DNA from 3 places in the Janthinobacterium breve genome. Region 3 is predicted to be linked to each of the others. Evidence: predicted binding sites of a transcription regulator. Region 3 holds the regulator's gene; each other region holds the start of a gene.
The links. Region 3 encodes sigma-54, which starts transcription at its own class of promoters, with help from an activator protein. Its sites were predicted from a motif close to TGGCANGNAANCTGCTTT; they were not measured.
Positions count from the first base shown of each region.

Region 1: ACQ4W0_RS24535 (urease accessory protein UreD) is a predicted target of sigma-54. The motif match lies at 4,558-4,575, and genes of this name have one in related genera.
Region 2: ACQ4W0_RS08345 (EDSAP-1 family PEP-CTERM protein) is a predicted target of sigma-54. The motif match lies at 2,873-2,890, and genes of this name have one in related genera.

Region 1 is NZ_JBNYXY010000012.1:236,260-244,007, reverse strand. It holds gene ACQ4W0_RS24545 (sensor histidine kinase) at 1-2,096, shown strand, start outside; gene ACQ4W0_RS24540 (EAL domain-containing response regulator) at 2,271-4,475, shown strand; gene ACQ4W0_RS24535 (urease accessory protein UreD) at 4,606-5,472, shown strand; gene ACQ4W0_RS24530 (urease subunit gamma) at 5,498-5,800, shown strand; gene ACQ4W0_RS24525 (urease subunit beta) at 5,895-6,224, shown strand; gene ureC (urease subunit alpha) at 6,226-7,748, shown strand, end outside.
Region 2 is NZ_JBNYXY010000004.1:70,601-78,348, reverse strand. It holds gene ACQ4W0_RS08375 (glutathione S-transferase N-terminal domain-containing protein) at 92-703, shown strand; gene ACQ4W0_RS08370 (ClpXP protease specificity-enhancing factor) at 845-1,357, shown strand; tRNA gene ACQ4W0_RS08365 (tRNA-Thr) at 1,384-1,459, shown strand; gene ACQ4W0_RS08360 (dodecin) at 1,688-1,894, shown strand; gene ACQ4W0_RS08355 (hypothetical protein) at 1,909-2,220, opposite strand; gene ACQ4W0_RS08350 (hypothetical protein) at 2,391-2,765, shown strand; gene ACQ4W0_RS08345 (EDSAP-1 family PEP-CTERM protein) at 2,978-3,967, shown strand; gene ACQ4W0_RS08340 (LytR C-terminal domain-containing protein) at 4,009-5,052, opposite strand; gene ACQ4W0_RS08335 (type II secretion system F family protein) at 5,064-6,002, opposite strand; gene ACQ4W0_RS08330 (type II secretion system F family protein) at 6,017-6,994, opposite strand; gene ACQ4W0_RS08325 (TadA family conjugal transfer-associated ATPase) at 7,006-7,748, opposite strand, start outside.
Region 3 is NZ_JBNYXY010000004.1:301,168-308,915, forward strand. It holds gene ACQ4W0_RS09375 (cation:proton antiporter domain-containing protein) at 1-604, opposite strand, end outside; gene ACQ4W0_RS09380 (KpsF/GutQ family sugar-phosphate isomerase) at 689-1,723, shown strand; gene ACQ4W0_RS09385 (KdsC family phosphatase) at 1,723-2,256, shown strand; gene lptC (LPS export ABC transporter periplasmic protein LptC) at 2,302-2,913, shown strand; gene lptA (lipopolysaccharide transport periplasmic protein LptA) at 2,939-3,520, shown strand; gene lptB (LPS export ABC transporter ATP-binding protein) at 3,520-4,275, shown strand; gene ACQ4W0_RS09405 (RNA polymerase factor sigma-54) at 4,280-5,758, shown strand; gene hpf (ribosome hibernation-promoting factor, HPF/YfiA family) at 5,828-6,187, shown strand; partial or broken gene ACQ4W0_RS09415 (enoyl-CoA hydratase/isomerase family protein) at 6,341-7,426, shown strand; gene rapZ (RNase adapter RapZ) at 7,548-7,748, opposite strand, start outside.

The sequences.
Region 1 (7,748 bases), on a different contig from region 3:
TGACCTGTGTCGTCACTGCGCTGCTGCTGGTGTTTGCCGTGCTGTTTTACCAGTCCGAACGCGAACAGCGCTGGCAGCAACTGCATCGCAGCCTGGCCGTCAGCGCGGACCAGCTGGCCGTGGCCATCGAATTGCCATTGTGGAACCTCGATGAAAAGCAGATGCAGGCCATCATGCGCAGCATGCTGGGCAAGCGCGATCTGGTGGCCAGCTCCCTCACGCCGGGCATCGGCAAGGAGGCGCTGGTCCTGCGCCGCAATGCGGACGGCGCCATCGACAGCCTCTCCACGCTGTCGGCCGAACCGGGCTGGCTGGTGCAGCGGCGTCCCGTGACGATGGGTGGACAAGTCATCGGCAGCGTTGCTGTGTATGCGACGCCGGCCCTGCTGCACGCGCAGCTGCGGCAGCGCGCGCTGGGCATCGGCGCCATGATCGTGGCCCTCGACGTGATCCTGGTGGCCAGCATATGGCTGCTCATGTGGTGTCTGATGCTCAAGCCCCTGAAGGCGATCGGTCAGTACGCTGCAGGCGTCAAGGCGGGGCAGGGCGAAGCGTTCGGCACGCCGCCGAAAGCGTGGTTCCTGGGCGAGCTGCGCACCCTGTACCGTTCCATCCGCGACATGGTGGCGCTGCTCGACAGCCGCTACCGCGCCCTGCAACGCAGCGAGGAGCGCGTGCAGATGGCGACCGGTGCGGCCAGCATCGGCATCTGGGACTGGAACGTCAGCAGCGACGCATTGCAGTGGGATGAACAGATGTACGCGCAGTTCAAGGCCGATGCGGCCAGCACCATGTCGCCGGCGGCCATCTGGCGCGCAGCGCTGGTGCCGGACGACGTGCCGGCCGCCAAGGAGGCCCTGCGCGCCGCACTGGACGCCGGCCAGGCGTTCACGCACGAGTACCGCATCCTGTGGCCCGATGGCGCCATCCGCTACATCAAGGCCGATGCCGTGATCTTCCGCGATGGGCGGGGCCAGCCCATGCGCCTGGTGGGTTCCAACTACGACATCACGGCGCACCGCGAGGCCGAACTGGAACTGCTGCGCCACCGCCATCACCTGGAAGAACTGGTGGCCGAGCGCACGAGCGCCCTGTCGGTGGCCGTCAGCCAGGCGCAGGCGGCGAACCGCGCCAAGAGCACCTTCCTGGCGAACATGAGCCATGAACTGCGCACGCCCTTGAATTCCGTGATCGGCTTTTCGCGCCTGATGGCCGCCTCGCCCAATATGCAGGACGATGAAAAGCGCAACCTGGCCATCATCCACCGCTCCGGCAACCATTTGCTCACCCTGATCAATGAAATCCTCGAACTGTCGAAGGGCGAGGCGGGACGCTTGCAGGCGCAGACGGCCGTAGTGGCGCTGGCGCCCCTGTTGCAAGAGGTGATGGACATGCTGGGCATGCGCGCCGAGCAGCAGGGACTGGCCTTGCGCCTCGATTGCGTTGACTTGCCGGCGGCCGTGCTGCTCGACGCGACGCGCTTGCGCCAGGTGCTGCTGAACCTGATGTCGAACGCCGTCAAGTTTGCCGGCAGCGGCGAGATCACCTTGCGCGTGCGCGGCGAGCGGCGCGACGAGGCCACGTGGCGCCTGTCGTTCGCCGTCAGCGACACGGGCATCGGCATCGCCCCGGAGGACCAGCAGCGCATCTTCGAACCCTTCGTGCAGGCCGACAGCGCGGGACCGAAGGATGGCACGGGCCTGGGGCTGGCCATCTCGCGCGAATTCGTGCAGTTGATGAAAGGCGAACTGACGCTGGAGTCGCTGCCGGGGCAGGGTGCCACCTTCCGTTTCAGCATACCCGCGCAGGCGGCGCAGGCGCCAGTGCTGGCTCCCGTGCCGCCGGCCATGCCGGCGCAGGCGGCAGTGCCGCCGCCACTGCAGGCGCAAGACTTGTTGTTGCTGGCCGGTGAAGAGCGCGCCGCCTTGCTGGTGGCGCTGCGCGAATTGAATCTGGCCAGGGTGGCGCAGCTGCTGGCAACCCTGCCGACAGCGGCGGCACCGTTGCTGGCGCCGCTGCAGGCCATGCTCGACCAGCACCAGTACCGTCAGCTGTGTGTCTTGCTGGACAGCGAGGGCGCGCTGGTGCATACCTGAAAGTGTGGGCTGACAACATCGAATTCGATGAAAAGACGGACTAAGTGCCGCGCATGGATGGTGCTAAATTGCAATAAAGATTATGATGATAGTACGTAGTTCATCGCAAAGAAATGTCTTGTCCAGCGTGGCAATCGACCGCCGCGCCTCATCCAAAGCTGAGAGAACTGCTACATGCACCGCGATTTTTCGGAAGTAAATTCGAAGGGCGAAGTACTGATCGTTGAAGATACGCCGGCTTCGCTGAAGTTGTTGAGCGATTTGCTGGGTGGCGCTGGCTATGCGGTGCGCCAGGCGCCGAACGGTGAACTGGCCCTGTGGACGGCCCAGGCGCGCCCGCCGGAGCTGATCCTGCTCGACGTGCGCATGCCGGGCCTCGACGGCTTTGAAGTCTGCCGCCGCCTGAAGGAGATACCGTCCCTGCGCCAGGTGCCGGTGATCTTCCTGTCGGCCCAGTACGATACGGACGACAAGGTGCGCGGCTTTGCGCTCGGCGCCGTCGATTTCATCGCCAAACCCTTCCAGGCCGAGGAAATCCTGGCCCGCACCGATGCGCACGTGCGCCTGGCGCGGGCGCAAGTGCAGTTGGCGCAGGAGCGCGCCAACCTGGAACGGCGCGTGGCCGAACGCACGGCCGAACTGGAGCAGGTGGCCAGCACCCTGGCGCGCGAAGTACAGATCCGCCGCGCCAATGAAGAGTTGCTGCGCCTGTCGGGCCAGGTCTTCGAAGCCACGCAGGACGCCATCCTGATCACGGATCCGGCCGGCGTCATCGTCACCGCCAATCCCGCTTTCACACGCATCACCGGCTATGCGGCGCAGGAAGTGGTGGGCACGGACATCATGCGCCTGCATGCCGAGCACACGGGCGAAGCGGTGCTGCTGGCCATGCGCCAGGGCTTGCGCAGCAGCGGCTGCTGGTCGGGCGAAGTGCAGACGCGGCGCAAGAGCGGCGACACCTATCCCTGTTTGCTCAGCGTGTCGACCGTGCATGGCCCGGACGGCGGCGTCGTCAACTACGTGGGCGTCTTCCTCGATATCAGCGAGCGCAAGGCCGAACAGCATCTGATCGACTTCCTCTCCTATCACGATGCGCTGACCGGCTTGCCGAACCGCGTGCTGCTGCGCGAGCGCTTCGAACAGGCGCGCGCAAACGCCCTGCGCGACAGCCAGCAGGTGGTGCTGATGTGCCTGGACCTGGACCGCTTCAAGAATATCAACGATTCGCACGGCCAGGCCGTGGGCGACAAGGCGCTGCAAGTGGTGGCGCGTTTCCTGTCCGGCTGCGTGCGCGAGGGCGACACCGTGGTGCGCCAGGGCGGCGACGAATTCCAGATCCTGCTGCAGGACGATGCCCTGCTGGGGCGCACGCTTGCGCTGGCGCAGACCATCCTGGCCGGCTTGCGCGAAGAACTCAGTGTCGATGGCGAGCGCCTGGCGCTGACCACCAGCATCGGCATCGCCATGTGCCCGGCCGACGGCGATAGCCTCGACGACGTGCTGCGTCACGCCGACACGGCCCTGGTGCGCGCCAAGGAAATGGGGCGCGACCATTACGCCTTCTTCACGGAGCGCATGGGCAGCGATATCCGCGCGCGCCTGGCCATGCAGCAGCAGCTGCGCGGCGCCATCGGCCGCGATGAATTCACAGTGCATTACCAGCCGCAAATGTGTTTGCACACAGGTGCCATGCTGGGCGCGGAAGCCCTGCTGCGCTGGGATAACCCGGTGCTGGGCAAGGTGCCGCCCGGCCTGTTCATCGCCCTGGCCGAGGAATACGGCTTGATCACGGCCATCGGCGAATGGGTGCTCGAAAGCGTCTGCGCGCAGATCCGCGCGTGGCACGACGCGGGCCTGGGCAGCATCAAGGTGGCCGTCAACCTGTCCGGCAAGCAGTTCGCGCAGGACCGCACGGTGCCGTTCGTCGAGGCGGTATTGCGCAAATACGGCATCGCGCCCGCCTGCCTGGGCATCGAGATCACGGAAAGCACGGTGATGGGCGACCCGGACAAGGCGGTGGCGGCCCTGACGCGCCTGAAGGATATCGGCGTGGGCATTTCGCTCGACGACTTCGGCACCGGTTATTCCAGCCTGGGCTACCTGAAGCGCTTTCCCATCGACGTGCTGAAAATCGACAAATCCTTCGTCGACGACGTCACCACCAGCAGCAGCGACGCGGCCATCGCCCGTTCCGTCATCTCGCTGGCACACAACCTCGACATGCGCGTCATCGCCGAAGGCGTGGAAACGCGCGAGCAGGTGGCCTTCCTGACGGAGCACGGCTGCGACGAAATGCAGGGTTATTATTTCAGCCGACCCCTGGCCGCCGCACCATTCACAGCCTTGCTGCGCGAACGGCGCACCCTGGCCGTGGCCTAAGCGCCACGGTGCGGCCGATGCACCATGCCGGTGCGTTCGCTGCAGCGTGGTGCGCAATACTCACCTTTCCTTCCCCTGACGCTGGCACATATCCTGCTTAGGTAGTCGCTTATTTACGCGATTGCCCCGCATGCCAGACAGCACCCGTCCAGCCACATCGAATGACGCCAGCGCGCACAGCGCCTGGCAGGCGCATTTGCGCCTGGGTTTTGCGCTGCACGATGGCGTCAGCCGCCTCGTCGAGCGCACGCATAGCGGCCCCTTGCGCGTGCAAAAGCCCCTGTATCCGGAAGGCGATGCCGTCTGCCACGCCATCATCATCCATCCGCCCGGCGGCGTGGTGGGCGGCGACCAGCTGGCCGTCGACGCCGCGGTGGGCGATGGCGCGCACGCCTTGCTTACCTCGCCAGGCGCCGCCAAGTGGTACCGCGCGAATGGCCACGTCTCGGGCCAGCACATCGTGCTGCGCGCGGGTAGCGGCGCTTCCATCGAGTGGCTGCCGCAGGAAAGCATCTTTTTCAATCAGGCTTGCGTGCGCCTGCGTCACGAGGTGGAACTGGCGCTGGACGCCAGCTATATCGGCTGCGACATCGTCTGCCTGGGCCGCAGCGCCTCGGGTGAAACGTTCAATGAGGGCAGCATCAGCCAGCAGGTACAGATCCGCCGCAGCGGCAAACTGCTGTGGTGGGAGCAGGGCGTGCTGGCCGGCGGCGGTGCGCTGATGGCCAGTCCCCTGGGTCTGGCTGGCCACACGGTATGCGCCACCCTGATCGCCGTCGGCACGCCCGTTTCCCCCGCCGTGCTGGCCGCCTTGCGCGAGATCGCCGTGCCTGTCGGCGCCGTATTTGGCGCCACGCAGATGAAATCGCTGGTGGTGGTGCGCCTGCTGTGCGGCGACAGCGAGGCGGCGCGCCGAATCATGCTGGCCGCATGGCAGCTGCTGCGCCCCGCCATGCTGGGACGCGACGCCGTCGTGCCCCGCATCTGGAACACTTAATCAGGAAAGAAGCGCAAGGAAAACCATGGACCTGACTCCCCGCGAAAAAGACAAGCTGCTCATTTTTACGGCCGCGCTGCTGGCCGAACGGCGCCTGGCGCGCGGCTTGAAATTGAATTATCCGGAAGCGGTGGCCCTGATCAGCGCCGCCATCATGGAAGGCGCGCGCGATGGAAAATCGGTGGCGCAGCTGATGTCGGACGGTACGAAAATACTCGCGCGCGCCGACGTCATGGATGGCATCGCCGAGATGATCCCCGATATCCAGGTGGAGGCGACCTTCCCCGATGGCAGCAAGCTGGTGACCGTGCACCACCCGATACCGTAGTTTTTTGAGCGGCCAGGGCGCCACCCGCGCCATGGCTGTTTTTTGCGCCGGCGACCCGCCGGCAAGCGTAACGTGATCTTTGAAGGAGCCCCTCATGACCCCAGGCGAATACAAATTGGAAGAAGGCGAAATCAGCTTGAATGCGGGCCGCGCCACGGCCACCGTGGTGGTGGCCAACCGGGGCGACCGGCCGATCCAGGTCGGCTCGCACTTCCACTTTTTCGAGGTCAATCCGGCGCTGGCTTTCGAGCGCTGGCGCGCCTACGGCATGCGTTTGAACATCACGGCCGGCACGGCCGTGCGCTTCGAACCGGGCCAGCAGCGCACGGTAGAGCTGGTGGCGCTGGCCGGTGAGCGCAAGGTCTACGGCTTCAATGGCGAAGTGATGGGTGCACTGCAAGACACGCCACCGGGAAAGGATTGAGATGGCCAGCATTCCCCGCCGCGCGTATGCCGAAATGTTCGGCCCCACCAAGGGCGACCGCATCCGCCTGGCCGACACGGAACTGTTCATCGAGATCGAGCATGACTATGCGATCTACGGCGAAGAAGTGAAGTTCGGCGGTGGCAAGGTGATCCGCGACGGCATGGGCCAGTCGCAGCGCTGCGCGGCCGAGGTGATGGATACCGTCATCACGAATGCCGTCATCCTCGACCACTGGGGCATCGTGAAAGCCGATATCGGCCTGAAAGATGGCCTGATCTTCGGCATCGGCAAGGCGGGCAACCCGGACATCCAGCCTGGCGTGACCTTGCCCATCGGCGGCGCCACGGAAGTCATCGCCGGCGAGGGCATGATCGTCACGGCAGGCGGCGTCGACACGCATATCCATTTCATCTGCCCGCAGCAGATCGAGGAAGCGCTGATGAGCGGCGTGACCACCATGCTGGGCGGCGGCACGGGACCGGCTACGGGCACGGCCGCCACCACCTGCACGCCGGGACCATGGCATTTGCACGCCATGCTGGCGGCCGCCGACGCCTTCCCGATGAACCTGGGCTTCATGGGCAAGGGCAATGTGAGTTTGCCGCTGCCGCTCGAAGAGCAAGTGCGCGCGGGCGCCATCGGCCTCAAATTGCATGAAGACTGGGGCAGCACGCCGGCCGCCATCGACAATTGCCTTTCTGTTGCCGACCGCATGGATATCCAGGTGGCGCTGCACAGCGATACCCTCAACGAGGGCGGGTTTCTGGAGCACACCCTGGCCGCCTTCAAGGACCGCACCATCCACACGTTCCATACGGAAGGGGCGGGCGGCGGCCATGCCCCCGACATCATCGCCGCCGTGGGACAGTCCAATGTGCTGCCGTCGTCAACCAATCCGACGCGCCCGTTTACCGTCAACACGCTTGACGAGCACCTGGACATGCTGATGGTTTGCCACCACCTGGACCCCGCCATTGCCGAAGACGTGGCGTTTGCCGAGTCGCGCATCCGCCGCGAAACCATCGCCGCCGAAGATATTTTGCACGATATCGGCGCCATCTCGATGATGTCGTCCGATTCGCAAGCCATGGGGCGTGTCGGCGAAGTGATCATGCGCACCTGGCAGACGGCGCACAAGATGAAGGTGCAGCGGGGGCCGCTGGCGCCCGACACGGCGCGCAGCGACAATTTCCGCGCCAAGCGCTATATCGCCAAGTACACGATCAACCCGGCCATCACGCATGGGATTTCGCACGTGGTCGGTTCCATCGAGGCGGGCAAGATCGCCGACATCGTACTGTGGAAGCCGGCCTTCTTCGGCGTCAAGCCGTCGATGATTTTAAAGGGGGGCATGATCGCGGCCGCGCAGATGGGCGACCCGAACGCGTCGATACCCACGCCGCAGCCCGTGCATTACCGCATGATGTTCGGCGCCTTCGGCGGCGGCCTGAAAAAGTCGTTCACCTTTGTCTCGCAGGCGGCCTACGACCTCGATATTGGCCACCAGTTGAAACTGAATAA
Region 2 (7,748 bases), 230 kb from region 3:
CCTGTTTCTGCGTTGTCCGCATGAGTGGACAAGCGACCTGGGGTGAGCCGTTCGCGGCTTCACCCCCTTTGTTTCTAAGGAACTATAAAAAATGATGGTTCTCTATTCGGGTACAACCTGCCCATTTTCGCAACGCTGCCGCCTGGTTCTGTTTGAAAAAGGCATGGACTTCGAAGTGCGCGACGTCGACCTGTTCAACAAACCGGAAGATATTTCGACCATGAACCCGTACGGCCAGGTACCTATCCTGGTCGAGCGCGAACTGATCCTGTATGAATCGAACATCATCAACGAGTACATCGATGAGCGCTTCCCGCATCCGCAACTGATGCCGGCCGATCCGCTGATGCGTGCCCGCGCGCGCCTGATGCTGTTCAATTTCGAAAAAGAACTGTTCGTGCACGTGCACGTGCTGGAAAGCGAACGCGCCAAGAGCAACGACAAAGCCCACGACAAGGCACGCGCGGAAATCCGCGACCGCCTGACGACTCTGGCGCCGCTGTTCCTGAAAAACAAGTACATGCTGGGCGACGAATTCTCGATGCTCGACGTGGCTGTCGCGCCGCTGCTGTGGCGCCTGGACCACTACGGCATCGAACTGTCGAAGACGGCTGCACCGCTGATGAAGTACGCCGAACGCATCTTCTCGCGTCCTGCATACATCGAAGCGCTGACGCCATCCGAGAAAGTGATGCGCCGCTAAAAGATAGGCCCGACAAGCCACGCTTGCCGGGACATCCAGGGCCATGTGTAAAAGTTGTTTTTGCGCTGTCCCAGTCTTTTGAACTACCGGTGCGCCCGCCTCAAGCTTGAAGGGGGGCGCTCCCGCCTCACAGTGCCTATCATGTCTGAAATTTCAACCAAACCTTATATGCTGCGCGCCATCTACGAATGGTGCACCGACAGCGGCTACACGCCTTATCTCGCGGTCAAAGTCGATTCGCGCACCACGGTACCGATGGAATACGTGAAAAAGGGCGAAATCGTGCTCAATATCAGCTTCGGCGCCACCAGCGGCCTGAAGATGGACAACGACGCCGTCCGCTTCCACGCCCGCTTTGGCGGCGTCTCGCGCGAAATCTACGTGCCTGTCGACAACGTGATGGCCATCTACGCCAACGAAAACGGCCAGGGCATGGCCTTCGAACCCGTGCTGGGCAACGATGACCCCGACGCGCAACCGACGGACAGCCCGGCCTCGGCCGACCTGCCACCGCCAGCGCTCGCCCCGGTCTCCAGCGCCCCGGCCCTGTCGTCCGTGCCGACCAGTTCCCCCGAACAACGCGACAACGCCACGCCCGGCGACGACGAGCCACCAAAAAAAGGCGGCCGTCCGACCCTGACACGCATTAAATAGCGTATAATTCGCAACGCGCAGTTTTTGCCGACTTAGCTCATTTGGTAGAGCAGTTGATTTGTAATCATCAGGTGGCCAGTTCGAAACCGGCAGTCGGCACCAGAATTCAGTAGAAAATCAAAGGGTTACCCGTTTCGGCTGGTAGCCCTTTTTTCTTTTCCCCTGCCTGCGGGACACTCCCAGGCCCATTAACACGCGTCACCGTCCAGATAAGCTTGCGCACGCATTGCTGCACCGCGCAATGACGTCCAGCACATTTAGGCGCAAGATGAGCACGTGCTTGCGCAAAGCAGGCTCCCGATGTCTGGCTTGCCTACCTGGGGAAATATCATGTCCGCACACATTTACAAACTGATCGAACTGGTCGGCACATCGACCGAGAGCAGCGATCAGGCGATACGCGATGCCGTTGCCAAGGCGGCGCTCACGGTCAAGCACATGGACTGGTATGAAGTGACCGAGTCGCGGGGACACATCGTCGATGGCAAGGTGGCGCACTTCCAGGTCACGCTGAAGGTCGGCTTCCGGCTGGAATAAGGCAAGGCGGCAACTCACCTCCGCCCGACAACTCCCCGGCTCTCCAGCCACTCCCGGCCGCCGGCCTCCAGCGCGGCCTCAATCACCTTTTCCGGCAAGCTGTACACGGTCGCCCAGCTGGCGCGGCCATCCTGCGTGTTGGCGGGAAAGCTGTGCGTCTCGATGGGCCAGTGGTATTTGCGTTTGAGCGCTTTGACGATGGCGGCCAGGGAGACGCGGCCTTGCAGGGGTTCGGCGCCGGACTGGTCGCGGTTCGACAGCAGCACGGCCAGGACCTGGCCGCGGCCCGTGCGTGCGCCGGGGAAGGTGGGGGTTTTGTTTGCCATGGCCTATTTTACCGGGCAATTATCGGACGAGATACGATGTGCCGATGTGCCGCACCTTTGATCTGGCGCAAGCGCCACACCAGCTTTACGGCCACGATGGGTATTTCGCCAGGCGTGCCGGCGCCCCTCTGGCAGCCTGGGCCACTCATCACGGGGCACAGGAGCCTATCATGCACAGCCTGAACATCCACGCCATGCAATGGCAACCCGTTGCCGATATTTCCGCCATCGACCCGCTGCTGCCTGCGGATCTGGCCTGCTTTCGCGAACTGCGCGACGTACTGCAGCGCTATGGCGCGCTCGACCGCTTCGGCATTTCCCTGATCCACCGCCATTTCGACATCGCCGACGATGAGGAGCTGATGGAATACACGGATGTGGAAGAACGCACCTTGACGGTAAAACCTGTCAAGAAAAGCGGCATCGACTGGCAGCACACGACCATTACCAACTGGAAATTGACAGAAGGCGAGGAAGTGGCGCGCATCGGTTGCGGTTGCGCAAGCAATTCGGGTGGCCACCTGGGTTATCACCGCGGTACCTGAGGCGGGCCGACGCCGCCCGCCAAGCGGCGTCGGCCTTTCTTACACTTCGCCCTATCCAGCTCAGCCCGCTTTGCGCAAGTACCTGATTCAATTTACTTTTTTGTGTGTGGCACACAAGCTGCTTATCTGTGTCTACGAGATGAATCCAGGCAAGTCATTCTGGATTCTTTGTCCCCCGGATTTTCCGAGACTGACCACGATAAGAGGCTGCGATGAACGTCGATCACACACGAAGCAAGACCCTGGGTTGGCTGGGCGCACTGGCGGCGGCAAGCCTGCTGGCCAGCGGCCAGGCGCAGGCCGGCGCCTACGGCCTGGCCGTCAATGAATTGAACAATTTCCGCATCACCACCAGCGCTGGCGCGCTGTCGCTGGCCGGCGCCAACCGCAATGCCAGCGACAGCGCCTTCTTCGAGGGTGGCGTAGCCGTCAATCCGCGCGCCGTCAATACCGGACCGGCCGCCAACGCCGACGTGCTGCAAGTGTGTTCGGGCGGCGGCTGCAGCGGCTTGCCGCAAAACCGCTACGCACCCAGTCCCAGTACCACGCTGGAATTCGCGCGCGGCGATGCGCACGCCTTCGGCAACATGCTCAATGGCGGCGCCAGCGTGCAAGCCGTGGCGGAAGCACAGCGCAACACCGTCGGCGCCGCCACGGCCACGGCTGGCGACACGCTCACCGGTTCCGTCAACCTGACCCTGTCGAGCGCCGGCTTCATCACCTTCAGCTTCATGGGACGGCGCGACCTGCGCACCAGCGTGACGACCTTGGGCGACAAGTCGAGCGTGTCGATCATGGATATCTTCAATATCTCCTGCAACAGCGCCAGCCCCGTCGGCTGCCTGTCGAACGCGAATGCCGATGGCGTAATCTTCCAGTTCGCCCCCGACGGCAACCCGAACAATGGCAGCGACATCAACGGCAACCATGGCGCCGGCAGCCTCGACCCCTTCAGCCTGAACTTGACGGCCGGCACGAATGACCCCGCTACCGGGCGCGCCTTCACGAATGGCTTTGCGCTGTTTTCCCTGACCTCGAATTTCGCCATGCCCACCGGCAGCTATACCTTGAACTTTTCCAAATCCACGCGCACCGACATCGTCGTCATCGATCCCTTGGCCGTGCCGGAGCCGGGAAGCCTGTTCCTGCTGAGCCTGGGACTGACCGCCCTGGCCTTCACGCGCCGGCGCCTGCCGACATAGCAAGCGACATGCTCCAGACACGCGGCGCCAGCAGAGGCGTTCTAACCGAGCCGGGCCAACGCCTGGCGCGCCAGCTGCAATTGCTGCAAATAATAGCGGTGCAACACGGCCGGCTCACTCAGGTCGCGCCCCAGTACCAGGCGCAGCTCGCTGGCAGGGCAGTCGGCGGCCTGGGTCTGCACCTGCGTCCCCAGCTGGCGGGCCAGCTGGCGCGCCGCCTGCTCTTGCGCGGGCCGGTATTCGACGCGCGTGCGCGCTACCTGGAAGCGGGTTTCATTGGCCAGGCGCACCACTTGCACGGGAGCGCCGGCCAGGCTGCGCGCCAGCGCGGCCGCCATGCCCGGCACGCCGTTACCATTCACAATTTCCAGGCGCGGATGCGGCGCACCAGCCCCCGCCACGGACCGCAGCGGCGCGGCGACGGGCACGCGCCGCAGCTGGGCCATGCCATCGCTCTGCGTGATCTCCACGCGCGCCATGGCGGGCGCATCCTGCACCGGAACAGGCGCGGGCACCAGCTGCGGCGGCGCCGCGCCGCGCAACAAGGCCATGTCGCGCCGCAAGTCGTGTTCCTGCAAGCTGGCCGCCTGGCGCCGCATGAGGGCGGCGCGCTCGTGCTGTCCCAGGCGCTCCAGCACCTGCGCCAGATGCTGCCAGGCCAGCGCATTGAGCGGATCGAGCAAACACGCCTGTTCCAGCGCGGGCAAGGCTTGCGCATCGCGCCCGCTCAGATAATAGGCATGGCCGAGATTACTGAACAGATAGGCTGGCTGCGGCCGCGCCATGCCCGTTTCCTGCGTCAGCGCCTGCCACTGGGCGATGGCCGCGTCATGCTCGCCCCGCTGCGCGTGCAGCACGGCCAGGCCGTTGCGCGCGTTCACGTGGCGCGGCGCATGGCGCAGGGCCAGCTCATAGGCCGCCTGCGCGGCGGGCAGGTCGCCCCGCTCGAAAGCCTGGCGCCCCGCCACATAGGCGGCATCGGCGTCAGGCCACGCCGGCACCGGTGCACGGGCCAATTGCGTGGTACAGGCGGCCAGGCCCAGGCAGGCACAGGCGGCGGCCAGGCGGGAGAGCGTCAAGCGCATGGTGACTCCTTTCAGCGGCTGGCCATGGCCGGCACGAGCACGCGATAGACTTCGATCACGGCCGGCCCCATGAGCACCAGCATCAGGGTGGGAAAAACGCAAAAGATCAGCGGGAACAGTAGTTTCAGGGCGATCTTCGCCGCCGCCTCCTCGGCCAGCAGACTGCGCTTGCTGCGCAGGTTTTCCGAATGCACGCGCAGCGAATCGCCCATGCTGGTGCCGAAGCGTTCCGATTGGATCAGCATGGCGACGAGGGTATCGACATCTTCCACGCCGCTGCGCAGGGCCAGGTTGCGCAGCGCCTTTTCCTTGGAAAAGCCGGCGCGCATTTCCATCAGCACCAGTTGCAATTCCTGCGCCAGCACCACGCTTTTGATGTGGATTTCGCCCGACACCTTCACCAGCGCGCGCTCCAGGCTCAGGCCCGCCTCCACGCACACGGTCAGCAGGTCGAGCGCATCGGGGATGTTTTCGAAGATGTCGCGCCGGCGCCGCTTGGCCGTGCTGGCCAGCACCAGGTTCGGCAGGTAATAGCCGATGGTGGCGCTGACGCACAGCAGCAACAGCAGCACGCTGCGCAACTGTGCCGCCATGGCGCTGGCCGCATACAGCCCCAGCACGGTGGGAAACAGCAGGGCCAGCACGGTTTTCGCCGCAAAGTACAGGGCTGGCGCGCTCGCCTGCCGCCAGCCCGCGTTCATGAAGCGCGTGCGCAGCGGCGAACGCTCCCAGCCCTCTTCCGGCAGCGACAGCTTGCTGAACGGCTGCGCCACGCGTGCCACCCGCTCTACCCAGCCATGGTCGGCCACCGCATCGCTGGCCGCCGGCGCCATGGCGCCAAACAGGCGCTGGCGCAAGGTGCCGGGAAAGAAGATCAGCCACGCCAGCAGGGCCAGCGCCACCACCACGGCGAAAACAATCACGAGAAACAGCAGTTGCGAACCGTTCATGCCACCCCCTGTTGTTATATCCTGATCCGTATCACATTGCGCATCCAGACCACGCCCAGTGCCACCATGCCGGCCGCGTACCACAGCAGTTTGATGCCGCTGGGATCGGTCCACAGCAGGCGGATGTATTGCGGATTGACCAGCGCCATGACGCCGATCATCACCACCGGCATCAGTCCCAGCACCCAGGCCGACATGCGTCCCTCGGCCGACAGCACGCGCACCTGCCCCAGCAGTTTCAAACGGGCGCGGATGATGCGCGCGATGCTGACCAGCACTTCGGCCAGGTTCCCCCCCGATTCGCGCTGCACCAGCACGGCGATGACGAGGTAGCGCAAGTCCGTCAGCGGAATGCGCGCGGCCAGGTTTTGCAGCGCTTCGTTCATCGGCACACCGTAATTGATTTCTTCGTGCGCCATCTTGAATTCGCCGCTGATCGGCTCGCTCAATTCATCGCCCACCATCTGCAGCACATTCGAAAACGAATGGCCGGCGCGCAGCGCGCGGGCCAGGAAATCGGCCGCTTCCGGCAATTGCGCCTCGATCTTTTTCAGCCGCGCCGCGCGCGCGCGCAGCACGAACAAACACGGTCCGCTCACGGCGCTGGCCAACAGCAGCAAGGCGCCGGGAAAAGGCATGGACCAAACCGCCAGCAGCAGCAAGGCCGCCAGCAGCAGGGCAGCAGTGACGCCGATGAATTGCGCCACCGACCAGGACAAGCCCGATTGCAGCAGCAGCTGGTCCAGCTGCGCCGCCTGCGGCGCGCGGCGCAGCAAACGCTCCAGGCCGGGCGCACGCGCATAGCGGCGCTGCTTGAGGATGGAGACCCGCTCCCCGCCCGCCTCACCGCGCGCCGCCATCAGCCGCAGGCGCCGGTTGATGCGCCGCGCCGCGCCGCCATGCGTGCCCGCCCACCACAGCCAGGCGCCTTCCACCATCAGGATACAGGCGGCGAACAGCAACACGGCAAAGCCGTAGAAGATCAGGTCCATGATGCGCCCTTCTATTCGTAGATGCGGTCCGGGTCGAACACCGTGTCGGGCACGGGCGCGCCAAACATGCGCAGGCGTTCCGTGAAACGGGGCCGCACGCCCGTGGCGCAAAAGTGGCCCTGCACCTTGCCATCGGCATCCACGCCCGTCTGCTCGAAACGGAAGATTTCATGCATGGCGATGATGTCGCCTTCCATGCCCGTCACTTCCTGCAGGCTGACCAGCTTGCGCGCGCCATCGGTCAGGCGCGACACTTGCATCACCACTGTCACGGCCGAGCAAATCTGCTGGCGCGTGGCGCGCGGCGTCAGGTTCACGCTGGCCATGCCGACCATGTTTTCCAGCCGCGCCAGCGCATCCCTCGCCGTGTTCGAGTGGATGGTCGCCAGCGAACCCTCATGGCCCGTGTTCATCGCCTGCAGCATGTCGAGCGCCTCGGCGCCGCGCACCTCGCCCAGGATGATGCGGTCGGGCCGCATGCGCAGCGCATTGCGCACCAGCGCACGCTGGCTCACTTCGCCCTTGCCCTCGATATTCGGCGGACGCGTTTCCAGGCGCACCACGTGCGGCTGGCGCAGCGCCAGTTCGGCCGCATCCTCGATGGTGACGATGCGCTCGCTGCCGGGAATGAAGCCGGACAGCACGTTGAGCAGGGTCGTCTTGCCGCTGCCCGTGCCGCCCGAAATCAGGATGTTGACCTTGGCCTGGCCCAGCGCCTGCAGCACCTGCACCATGGGCGGCGTCAGGCTCTTGT
Region 3 (7,748 bases):
AGAGCAAAATGAGGACCACCAGGGCCTTGCCGCCCGCCCAGGCCAGGGTTTCGGCCAGGTTGTCCGAATCGCGCGTGAGGGCGGGAATCAGGATCAGCAGGGGCACGACGGCCAGGTCCTGGAACAGCAGGATGCCGATGATCTTGCGGCCGTGTTCGCTTTCCAGTTCCAGCCGTTCCGTGAGCATTTTCGAGACGATGGCCGTTGACGACATGGCCAGCGCGCCACCCAGGGCGAAGGCGGCTTGCCAGCTCAGGTGGATGTAGGCGGACAGGTAGCGCCCGACGAACCAGCCGAAGACGACGGTGGCGACGATGGTGGTGACCACCTGCGCCATGCCAAGGCCGAAGACGATGCGCCGCATGGCGAGAAATTTGGGAAGCGAGAATTCGAGTCCGATGGAAAACATCAGGAAGACGACGCCGAACTCGGCCAGGGTATGGCTGGCCTCGTTTTCCGCCGCCAGGCCCAGCGCGTGGGGGCCGATGACGATGCCGACGGCCAGGTAGCCCAGCATGGGCGGCAAGTGCAACATTCTGAAAGCGACCACGCCCAGCACGGCGCTGCCGAGTAACATCAGGGTCAGTTCAAGCGAGGAAAACATGGGTTGCCCGGTACGGTCAATGGAAATCGTTGTTTGTTGTGACTGGCAAGTTTTTTGCTTTCCTAATTCGTTTATACTTTGGGCATGAGTGTAACCCATGAAAAAACAATGCTGAAAGCTTTTGATCGAATTGACATGCAAGCGACGACCGAGCGCGCCGTCGCGCTGGCCCGCACCACCTTGCAGATCGAGTCCGACGCCATCGTTGCGCTGCGCGCGCGCCTGGCCACGGACGACAGCGTGGGCCGCGCCGTGGCGATGTTGCTGCAATGCAAGGGACGTGTCGTCGTCTCCGGCATGGGCAAGTCCGGCCATATCGCGCGCAAGATTGCCGCCACCCTCGCTTCCACCGGCACGCCGGCCCTGTTTGTGCATCCGGCCGAAGCGGCCCATGGCGACCTGGGCATGGTCACCTCGGACGATGCTTTTATTGCCATATCGTACTCCGGCGAATCGTCGGAACTGATGGCCATCATGCCCGTCGTCAAGCGTATGGGCGGCGTGCTCATTTCCATGACGGGCAAACCGAACTCCAGCCTGGCCCAACTGGCCGACGTGCACCTGGATATTTCTGTTGAGAAAGAAGCCTGTCCGCTGAACCTGGCGCCGACGGCCAGCACCACCGTAACCCTGGCCCTGGGCGACGCGATCGCCGTGGCCTTGCTCGACTTGCGCGGCTTCAAGGAAGAAGATTTCGCCCGCTCGCACCCGGGCGGCGCCCTGGGCCGCCGCCTGCTCACGCACGTGCATGACGTCATGCGCAGCGGCGAACGGGTACCCAAGGTAGCCGTGGACGCTTCCTTGCTGCAGGCGCTGGAAGAAATGACGAAGAAGGGCATGGGCATGACGGCCGTCGTCGATGCGGATGACCGCCCCGTGGGCGTGTTTACCGATGGCGACTTGCGCCGCATGTTCGAGCGCGTGCAGGATTTCACGCAAGTGGCGATCCGCGACGTCATGCATGCGCAGCCGCGCAGCATTGCGCCCGAGCGCCTGGCCGTCGACGCCGTGGCCGTGATGGAGCAGTTCCGCATCAACCAGATGTTGGTCGTCGATGCCGACGGCAAGCTGGTGGGCGCCCTGCATATCCATGATCTGACCCAAGCGAAGGTGATTTGATGGACAGCGTAGCGGACAACCTGGCGCGCGCGGCGAAGGTCAAACTGATGATCTTTGATGTCGATGGGGTGCTCACCGACGGCAGCCTGCATTTCGGCCCCGATGGCGAGATGATGAAAACGTTTAATGTGTATGATGGCCTGGGCATCAAGCTGCTGCAGGAATCGGGCGTGCAGACGGCCATCATCAGTGCGCGCCGCTCGGCCATCACGGCGCGCCGCGCGCAAGACCTGGGCATTACCCATGTACACCAGGGAGGTCACGACAAGCTGACGCCGTTTCGCGAACTGCTGGCGCTGACGGGCTTGACGGAAGAGCAATGCGGCTATATCGGCGACGATGTCATCGATGCGCCCATCCTGCGCCGCGTGGGGTTTGCCGTCAGTGTGCCGGGCGGGCGTCCGGAAGTGCAGGGACTGGCGCACCATGTGACGCAGGCAGGCGGCGGCCGCGGCGCGGTGCGCGAGATCTGTGAATTCCTGCTGCGCGCCCAGGATAACTATGCGCGCGTTATGGCGCCGTTCCTGGAGTGAGGCGCATTGCCTCGCCGCCAGTGACATTTGAAAGAGTGAAACCCTATGCGTAAGCCAGGAGGCGCCCATCGCTGGCGCATGATTTTTACGGTGCTGGGGGCCGTCGTCTTTGCGCTGGGCAGTTTTTGGCTGCTGGAAGTGATGAACAAGAATGCCCAGGACATCACGGCCAGCAAGCATCTGGATGAGCCAGACTATTTCATCACCAATTTCAGCCTGGTGCGCATGGACTTGACGGGCAAGCCCAGCTACATCGTGTCGGGCATCAAGCTCACGCATTATCCGCTGGACGACTCATCCGATATCGACCAGCCTTTCGTGCGCAAGCTCACGCCCGGCATGCCGCCGATGAACATGAATGCGGAACTGGCGCATATCGACCAGGACAATACCCGGCTGCAACTGCACCGCAATGTCGTGATCGACCGGGTGGCCAGTCCGAAGGCGCAGAACCTGACAGTCAAGACGGAAGCGCTGACGGTGTTCCCGGATGAGGAAAGAATGGAAACGGACGTGCCTGTCGATATCCTGACGGGCGCCTCGCGCATCAATGGCATAGGCATGAAGGCCAATAACGCCACCGGCGTGGTGGAAGTGCAGAATGCGCTGCGCATGGTCCTCCCGCCGAAACCGCGCCCGGCCGCGGCGGCAAAATGACAGAATGAAACAAGGAAACCATACTATGAAGAACATCTTGCTGTTGACCGTATTTTCTCTGGCCATGATGGGCGTGGCGCATGCCGAAAAGGCCGATTCCGAGAAGGAAGCCGTCATCACGGCACGTAGCGGCCATGTCGACGACGTCAAGCAGGTGCGTACCCTGACGGGCGACGTCGTGCTGGTCAAGGGTACCCTGACCATGAAGGCGGGCCGGGCCCTGATCACGGAAGACCCGCAAGGCTACCAGTTCATTACCTTCTGGGCCGATCCCGGCAAGCTGGCCACCTTCCGCCAGAAGCGCGATGGCGCGGGCGACCTGTGGGTGGAAGGCGAAGCGGAGCGCGTGGAATACGACAACAAGACGGAAGTGGTGAAACTGTTTTCCAGGGCCAAGCTGACGCGCCTGGAAGGCACAAAAGTGACTGACGTGGCCAATGGCGCCTTCATCTCGTATGACAGCCGCAAGGAAGAATTTGCGATGGAAAATTCGAATAGCGGCACCAGCACCCCGGATGGCGGCAGCGTGCGCATGGTGATCCAGCCGAAGCCCAAGGCACCGGCGGCGGAGAAAGCGCCGGCCACGCCCGCGCCAGGAAAGAAATAATGGACAATACACGTTGCGGCAGCACCCTGATCGTTCGCGGGCTGCAAAAAACCTATGGCAAGCGGCAAGTCGTACATGATGTCTCGCTGCAAGTCGAGTGCGGCGAAGTGGTGGGTTTGCTGGGCCCGAACGGCGCCGGCAAGACCACCTCGTTCTACATGATCGTCGGCCTGGTGCCGTCGGACGGCGGCACCATTGATATCAGCGGCGTGGATATTTCCCGCCTGCCCATCCACCGCCGCGCGCAGATGGGCCTGTCGTATCTGCCGCAGGAAGCATCCGTGTTTCGCAAGCTGACGGTGGAAGACAATATCCGCGCCGTGCTGGAAATCCAGACCGTCGAAGGCCGTCCCCTGAAGAAGGCCGAGATCGAGGAGCGCCTGGATAAATTGCTGGCCGACTTGCAGATTGAAAAGTTGCGCGAGAACCAGGCGCTGTCCCTGTCGGGCGGCGAGCGGCGCCGCGTGGAAATCGCCCGCGCGCTGGCCACCGACCCGCGTTTCGTGCTGCTCGACGAGCCGTTCGCCGGCGTCGACCCTATCGCCGTGATCGAGATCCAGCGTATCGTGCGTTTCTTGAAGGAGCGCAATATCGGCGTCCTGATCACCGATCATAATGTGCGCGAGACGCTGGGTATCTGCGATCGTGCCTACATCATCAACCAGGGCTCGGTGCTGGCGTCGGGACGCCCCGACGACATCATCGCGAACGAGTCGGTACGCCGGGTCTATCTGGGCGAACACTTCCGCATGTGAGCCAATGAAACAATCATTGCAGCTGCGCACTTCGCAGCACTTGGCACTGACGCCGCAGTTGCAGCAATCGATACGCCTGTTGCAATTGTCTACCCTGGAATTGCACCAGGAGCTAGAGCAATTGCTGACGGACAATCCCTTGCTCGAGCGCCTCGACGATCCGCTTGACCGTTCGCTGCGCCTGCTGTCCGACGGCGCCTTGAGTTCCACGGCCGCGCCGGCCGAAGCACCGCCGCAGCCGCCAGGCCAGGAGGCGCCCGCGGCGCCGGCCGAAGCGGAAACCTTTGATGGCGAGGCGGGCGACAGCCCGGCCGCAGCGGATGGCGGCGACAGCGATTGGAGCGAGGCGAGCCGTGGCAAGGCGCCCGACGACGAAGATTCCCGCCCGCAACTCGAAGCCCATCACTGCACTCTGCGCGAACACTTGATGGAGCAGATGCGCGTGACGGTGCTCGAATTGCGCGACCGCGCGCTGGTCGAGCTGATCATCGACGCGCTCGACGACAATGGCTACCTGGAAGAGACGCTCGACGACATCCTGGCGCGCCTGCCGCAAGAGCTGGAAATCGACGCTGACGAGATGCGCACGGCCTTGTCTCTGCTGCAAAGTTTCGATCCGCCCGGCGTAGGCGCGCGCAATGCGTCCGAATGTCTGGCGCTGCAAATCAAGCGTTTGCCGCATATCGCCATGGTGACGCGGCGCATGGCCCTCGTTATCGTGGAAAAGCACCTGACCTGGTTTGCCCAGCGCGATTTCAACAAGCTGAAAAAAGCCCTCGATTGCGACGAGGAAGACTTGCGCGAAGCGCAGACCGTGATTCGCCAGTGCAATCCGCATCCGGGTGCCGTCTTCGCCTCGGACGTGTCCGATTACGTGGTGCCCGACGTCGTCGTCAAGCGCGCGCGCAATGGCTGGCAAGTCACCCTGAACAATGACGTCATGCCGCGCTTGCGCGTGAACGCCATGTACGCCAACTTGCTCAAGCAGGGCAAGGGCGAGGGCGCCATGGGCGCACAGTTGCAGGAAGCCAAGTGGCTGATTAAGAATATGCGCCAGCGTTTCGACACGATCCTGCGCGTGGCGCAGGCGATAGTAGAAAGACAAAAGAACTTTTTCTCGCATGGGGCCGTCGCCATGCGCCCCCTTGTGCTCCGTGAAATAGCTGATACACTGGGTTTACACGAGAGTACTATCTCGCGGGTAACAACTCAAAAGTACATGTTGACCCCGCATGGCATGTTCGAGTTGAAATATTTCTTTGGTAGCCACGTCGCCACCGAAGCGGGGGGCGAAGCGTCATCGACGGCGATACGGGCATTGATCGTGCAACTGACAGGAGCAGAAGACCCTAAGAATCCTTTATCCGACAGTAAGATTGCGGACATGCTGGGGGAGCAAGGCATGGTGATTGCGCGACGTACTGTTGCCAAATACCGGGAAGCGTTGAAAATTCCGCCAGTGAGCCTGCGTAAGTGTTTGTAAGTTTTTTTCGGTTCCTCTGCGGGCCGGATACGATGGACCGCATGAACCCGATCATCTTTAGGAGTGTGTATGAATCTCACCATCAGCGGACATCATCTCGAAGTCACACCAGCCATCCGTGAATACGTACAAACGAAGCTGGAGCGCGTGAAACGTCATTTCGATCAAGTCATCGATATTGCCGTGATTCTGACCGTGGATAACCTCAAAGAGAAAGAAAAACGTCAAAAGGCCGAAGTCAACCTGCGTCTGAGCGGCAAGACCGTCTACGTGGAAAGCCTGGCGCAAGACCTGTATGCCGCGATCGATACCCTGATCGACAAGCTGGACAGGCAAGTGATGAAGTACAAAACCAAAGTGCAAGGGCACGGTAAAGAGGCGATCAAGCATCTGCCAGACAACTCGGACGAAGAATTCGCCGCCGCTTAAGCGGCCTGCGACTTTGAACCGGTTGTGATCAACTAAGGGCGCACATTGCGCCCTTTTTTGCGCCTGTCGCCCTTGTCGGGTAGCACCATGGGAATGCAATGTTCCGTCTGAAGGCGCTAGAATGTTTGCACTTTTACTTCTTTCCTGCCTGCCATGAGCGACTTCGTCCAGACTTCCATCCGCAACCGCACCGGGCATATCGTGCTCGACCGCCCGAAAGCCCTGAATTCCCTGTCGCTGGACATGGTGCGGGTCCTGAGCGCGTCCTTGCTGGGCTGGCGCAACGATCCGCAGGTGGACGCCGTCTTCATTCGCTCCAGCAGTGAAAAAGCCCTGTGCGCCGGCGGCGACATCCGTTTCTTTTATGATGCGGGCCTGGCCACGCCGCAAGAGGGCAGCGCCCAGCTGGAAGATTTCTTTACGGAAGAATATGCCTTAAATCATTTAATTCATTTCTATCCAAAACCGTATATTGCCGTGATGGATGGCGTGGTCATGGGCGGCGGCATGGGCGTGGCGCAAGCCGGGCCCGGCAACCGCCTGCGCATCGTTACGGGCCGCACGCGCATGGCCATGCCGGAAGTCAATATTGGCTTGTTCCCGGACGTGGGTGGCAGCTATTTCCTGTCCCGCCTGGCGGGCCAGCTGGGTCTGTACCTGGGCTTGACAGGTCTGACGATCAACGCGGCCGATGCCTTGTACACGGACCTGGCCGATGTGTACCTGCCCGAGGCGCGGATGGGGGCGCTGCTGGCCCTGTTTGAATCGACGCCGGGCTAGGCCTTGCCGGTGGCCATCAAGGCCCTGGCCGCACCGTTCCAGGCCGAGGCGGGCGTTTCTGCCCTGGCCACGGCGCGCGTGGCGCTGGACCGCCACTTCAGCGCCCCTTCGGTGGCCGCCATCATGGCTTCGCTGGCGCAGGACGACAGTGCGTTCGCCGGCAAGGCGCTGGCGGCCATGCGATTGCGTTCGCCGCTGATGATGTCGGTGACACTGGAATTGCTGCAGCGGGGCGCCCATCTGGGCGTGGCAGATTGCCTGCGCATGGAGCGCAGCGTGGTGCGCCACAATTTCGAGCATGGCGAAGTGCTCGAGGGCGTGCGCGCGCTGGTGGTCGACAAGGACAATGCGCCGCGCTGGAATCCTGGCAGCCTGGACGAGGTCGACGCGGCCATGGTGGCGCGTTTCTTTGCCCCCGTCTGGCCGGCGCAAGCGCATCCGCTTTACCAGCTGAATTAACAACGCCGAATAAAACCGTAGCGAGCGGAAGGGAGAGGTGGTTGAGAAGCGGAACTGTGCTTTATGCACAGTGAGCATCGCAGACCATCTATACCGACGCGCAGTAGGTTTTATTGGCGTTCTAGCTACGTTCGCGGTGGCGCAGCACGACCCGTTCATTCGGACCGAAATACTGCGCCAGCCGTTCCGCCATGTACACGGAGCGGTGCTGGCCGCCCGTGCAGCCCAGTGCCACCGTCAGGTAGCTGCGGTTGTCGGACTTGAATGACGGCAACCATTTTTCGATGAAGGCGCGGATGTCGGCCAGCAGTTCCAGCGCGCT